One region of the Paraciimarium castrense LEGE 11436 genome, then DNA from elsewhere that is predicted to be linked to it. Evidence: predicted binding sites of a transcription regulator. Region 1 holds the regulator's gene; the other holds the start of a gene.
The links. The regulator NtcA, encoded in region 1, controls nitrogen genes in cyanobacteria. The targets are predictions, from matches to a motif close to GTANCNNNNGNTAC.
Positions count from the first base shown of each region.

Region 2: the regulator NtcA is predicted to act here: its motif matches at 1,186-1,199, upstream of ACWJIO_RS11290 (anthranilate phosphoribosyltransferase family protein).

Region 1 is NZ_JBSJOW010000006.1:66,160-68,544, reverse strand. Features, by position in the region: gene dcd (dCTP deaminase) at 1-185, opposite strand, end outside; gene ACWJIO_RS10165 (cob(I)yrinic acid a,c-diamide adenosyltransferase) at 197-844, opposite strand; gene ntcA (global nitrogen regulator NtcA) at 1,079-1,819, shown strand; gene ACWJIO_RS10155 (DUF3084 domain-containing protein) at 1,876-2,385, shown strand, end outside.
Region 2 is NZ_JBSJOW010000007.1:48,876-51,260, forward strand. Features, by position in the region: gene ACWJIO_RS11275 (ferredoxin--nitrite reductase) at 1-382, opposite strand, end outside; gene ACWJIO_RS11280 (hypothetical protein) at 665-871, opposite strand; gene ACWJIO_RS11285 (hypothetical protein) at 922-1,071, opposite strand; gene ACWJIO_RS11290 (anthranilate phosphoribosyltransferase family protein) at 1,319-2,385, shown strand, end outside.

The sequences.
Region 1 (2,385 bases):
ACATGCCGGAAGATGAGGAACTCCTGGGGCGAGAGGCGCAGGTCGTAGCCGTAGGAGGAGCAGCCGAAGCTGAGCACTGGACCGCTGGGCTGCTCGGGGTCGAGGTGGCGCACCAGCGTGGCCTGGAAGGGCTCCAGCATGCCGCTGGCCGCCTGCTGCTTGATCCACCGGTCGTTCTTGAGCATCGGAGGCCGGCCTAGTGGCCGCGGCGGAGCTGGGTGACCTGGTCGGCCAGGGCCATCAGCTCGGGTGCCATGGAGGGTCCGGTCAGAATGACATCCAGATGGGGCGGACGCTGCTCCAGCGTGGCGAGCACCTCCTGCAGAGGCAGGTAGCCCAGCTCCACGGCGAGGCCGAGCTCATCGAGCACCATCAGATCCACGGCGCCCTGGAGCAGTTGCTGGCGGCTGTATTGCCACACCTCCAGCACCGCGGCGCGGATGTCTACGCCATGGTCTGCAGCCGGCTCAGCCAGGCAGGTGACCACTGCCGGCCGCAGCCACTGGAGGCGCCCGCACAGCCACGGGCTCGCGGCCAGACCCTGTTCCACCCCACCCTTGAGCAACTGGCTCACCAGCACCCTGCTGCCGAGACCGGCGCTGCGCAGGGCCAGGCTGAGCACCGCCGCCACGCTGCCCCGGAACGGAGCGGTGTGCACCTGGAGCATGCCCTCCGGCTGGGCCAGCAGGCGCAGCGGACGCACCGTCGCCGGCAGGCCCGCCCCAGCGACTGCCAAGGGGGCGACGGGCCGGTGGGCCGGCAGCCCAGTGGCCTCAGCAGGCGCCGGGCCCACCACCTCAAGCCGGACTCCGGAACCGGGGCTGCTCGAGAGACTGGCGGTCATGGACCCTGCAGCGACGCAGGACTGAATGTAGCGGTCACGTGGCGTAGCGCTGGGCACAACCACCACCTGTAGTGGGTGCAGGCGCCCAGCAGCGGCCGACTCCAGGCCCACGGCCCTCTGGTCGGAACCACACGCCCGCCGGTGCGCTGGGATGTACCGGCCCCAAAGCGTGCCCATTGCTACATGAGGCCCCCCTGTGCATCTATAGGGTCCGCCGATCTGCCTGACCCAGCCATGGTTGGCGCCACACGTGGGTTCAGCCGTACGGCCAACACGCCCAGCAGCGGCACACCAGGGGTGGTGGGCGGCATCGGTGCCGCTGGCCAGGCCAACCAGACCCTGCTGGAGGTGATCCGCGCCCTGGGGGGGAGCAGCGTCGAGTCGATCGAGCGCAGCAAGACCATCTTTTTCCCGGGGGATCCGGCCGAGCGGGTCTACCTGCTCCGGCGTGGAGCCGTGCGGCTCTCGCGTGTCTATGAGTCTGGGGAAGAAATCACTGTGGCCCTGTTGCGGGAGAACAGTCTCTTCGGGGTGCTGTCGCTGCTCACGGGCCAGCGTTCCGATCGCTTCTATCACGCCATCGCCTTCACCCGCGTGGAGCTCCTCAGCGCACCGGCCACCTCCGTGCGCAAGGCGATCGAACAGGACGCCAGCGTGGGGCTGCTGCTGCTGCAGGGCCTCTCCTCGCGGATTCTGCAGACCGAAACCATGATCGAGACCCTCACCCACCGCGACATGAGCTCGCGGTTGGTGAGTTTTCTGCTGGTGCTCTGCCGCGACTTCGGCGTGCCCGGCACTGAGGGCATCACCATCGACCTGCGCCTCTCCCACCAGGCGATCGCCGAGGCCATCGGCTCCACCCGCGTGACGATCACCCGCCTGCTGGGAGACCTTCGCAACGAGGGACTGGTGCAGATCGACCGCAAAAAGATCACCGTGTTCGATCCGATCGCCCTGGCCAAGCGCTTCAGCTGAGCTCAGCCGGAAGCACGGCGGCCAGGGCGGGATACTGGCTCCATACGAGGACACCTGTGTCGGGCTGGCTCCTGATCCTGGCGCTGCTGGTTCTGGGCGGAGTGCTCTCCACCCTGGGCGACCGACTGGGCAGCCGGGTCGGCAAGGCCAGGCTGAGCCTGTTCAACCTGCGGCCGCGGCGTACCGCCGTGCTGATCACGGTGCTCACGGGCAGCCTGATCAGCGCCATGTCCCTCGGGCTGATGCTGCTGGTGAGTGAGCGCCTGCGCACGGGCCTGTTCGAGCTCGACCAACTGGAGGAGCGGCTCAGCGGCACCCGCAACCAGCTCGAGGCCAGCCGCCAGCGGCTCAGCACCAGCCAGGCGGAGGTGGCCCGGGCCCAGGCGGGTCAGCGCAAGGTGCAGCAGGAGCTGGCCCAGGCCGAACGCCGCAGTGCTGCACTGCGCAAGGAGCTGGCCCCCCTGCAGGCCCAGCGCGCCAGGCTGGAGCGCGACAAGCTGGCGCTCGAGAAGCAGAACGTGAGCCTGGAGGGTCAGCGGGCTCGCCTCAGCGAGGTGGTACGGGGC
Region 2 (2,385 bases), on a different contig from region 1:
CCATGGCCTGCAGCAGCGGCGGCATGTCCTCGAACAACAGGCCCCGCAATTGCAGGTTCTGGCGGGTGGTGATGTCGGCGCTGCCGTGCTCGCCGCAGCGATCCACCGCCTCGGCGAGCAGTTCGAGCTGCTCAGCGCTGACCACGCCGTTCGGGAGCCGCAGCCGCAGCATGAAACGACCCGGGGTGACGGGACGGAAGAAGATACCCATCCACTTGAGCCGGATGGTGAGGGTGGCCTCGTCGAGGCTGTCCCAACCGGCGGCGGCCAGCTCGGCCAGCTGGGGTTGCAGATCGAGGCCGCAGAGATCGGCCTTGGCCTGCTCCACCTTGGTGAGGTCGGAGCTGGGGGCGGGCGCAGCGGGGGTGCTGGAAGAGCTCATAGAAGAGGGATACGGCGCACCAGTGCACGCCTAGACAACGCGGCCGTGAGCGGGGACCCCATGGCAACACCAAGCGCAGCCCCAGGGATCGGGAGGGGATGCGGCCGGTGAACGCCAATGAGGGATGCGTTGTCCGGAATGGGAGGGCGGCGCAATGGCGCTGCAGCTCCCCTTCGAGATGAACTGGGATCTGCAATCACAGACCTGGCCCGATCCTGCAGGCGCGGGCCGGGACCGGGTGTCGTGGTCGTTACGGATCTGTTATCCCTGACCCGGCTGGCCTCAGCGCTCGCCCAGGGCACTCCAGAGGCTGGCGGGATGGGCCACCACCGAGGCGGCTCGCCCGGTGGAGGCGGCAGGCGCCGCGTCGCGAGGCAGTTCGGCCAGCAGTTGAACCCCCAGGGACCCCACCACAAACATGCCGACGAAGGCGAGGGCAACGCCGAGAGGGGAGCTGGCGCTACGGGTGGTCTGCAGCGGAGTGGCCATGGCGGAGCTGCCGAAGAACAGACTCCAGTATCGAAGCTGGATGAGGGGATTCAGAAGCGGGCGCCAGCTGGGGGGGCAGGGCTCCAGGCCCCCACCAGAGCTGATCCGGGCGCCTCGAAGACGCTGTTGGGCCGCAGCTCAAGGCTCACCAGACCATGCAGGCAGCCGAGCAGAAGCCCGCAGCAGGCAGCACATCGCATCGGCTCACCCAGGCGTGAGCATCGACTGTCTCCAGCCAGGGGGTCATCGGGATGCAGCAGTTGGTACCGAACCGAAGCCTCCTGGCCCCGGCGCCAATCTTCAGGATGACTTCCGTGTCGGTTGATACTTCTTTTCCATGCTGGCCTTTGTTCGGTGGGTCACACGCTGAACGATCACTGGTGACAGCATGGAGTTCTCGACCATGCAGCCCGTGCGGCGCTCGCTGCCCCCTCCCCTCAGCCCTTGATGGCGCTCCCCTCCGGCACCCTGCCCAACGCCACGCCTGAGAACGGACTCAACGGCCACGCCCCTGCTGCTGCGGAGCTTCTGACTGGCCGGGAGCGCTTCAAGCACTACCTGCAGAAGGTGGGCAGTGGCGAGCACACCAGCCGCGGCCTCAGCCGGGAGGAGGCCGCCCACGCGCTGGAACTGATGCTGCTGGAGGAGGCCACACCGGCCCAGACCGGCGCCTTCCTGATCGCCCATCGGATCCGGCGGCCCGAGCCCCAGGAACTGGCCGGGATGCTGGATGTCTACCGGCGCCTGGGGCCAAGTCTCACCAGTGCCGTGCCAGCCCTCTGCTTCGGCATGCCCTTTGACGGCCGCACCCGCACGGCCCCCATCTACCCGCTCACGGCCCTGGCCCTGAGTGCGGCCGGGCTGCCCGTGGTGCTGCAGGGCGGGGCCCGCATGCCGGTGAAATACGGGGTGACGGCCATGGAGCTGTTCGCCGCCATGGGGCTGAAGCTGCACGGGCTGGACCTGGCCACGGTGCAGGCGGGGCTGACGCAGCACCGCCTGGCCCTGGTGCACCAGCCGGATCACTTCCCACTGGCCGAGAGCCTCACGCCGGTCCGCGACGACCTCGGCAAGCGCCCCCCCGTGGCCAGCCTTGAGTTGCTCTGGACCGCCCATCAGGGCCCCCATCTGCTGGTGAGCGGCTTCGTCCATCCCCCCACCGAAAGCCGGGCCTGGAAGGCCCTGGAACTGGCCGGGGAGGCTGTCACCATCACCGTGAAGGGGCTGGAAGGCAGCACAGACCTGCCGATCAGCCGCGCCTGCATCACGGCCCGGGCCGAGGGGGGTGAGGGGGAGCGGCTGATTCTTCACCCTCGCGACCACGGCTGTTACGACACCGATGCGCTTTGGCAGGATCTGGAGAGTTGGCGCGAGCAGGCCCTCGCCGCCCTCGGCGGCCAGGGCCCCCTGGCCACAGCTCTGATCTGGAACACCGGGGCCTACCTCTGGTATGGCGGTGTTTGCCAGGATCTGGCTGCGGGCGTGGTCCGCGCCACGCAACTGGTCGAGAGCGG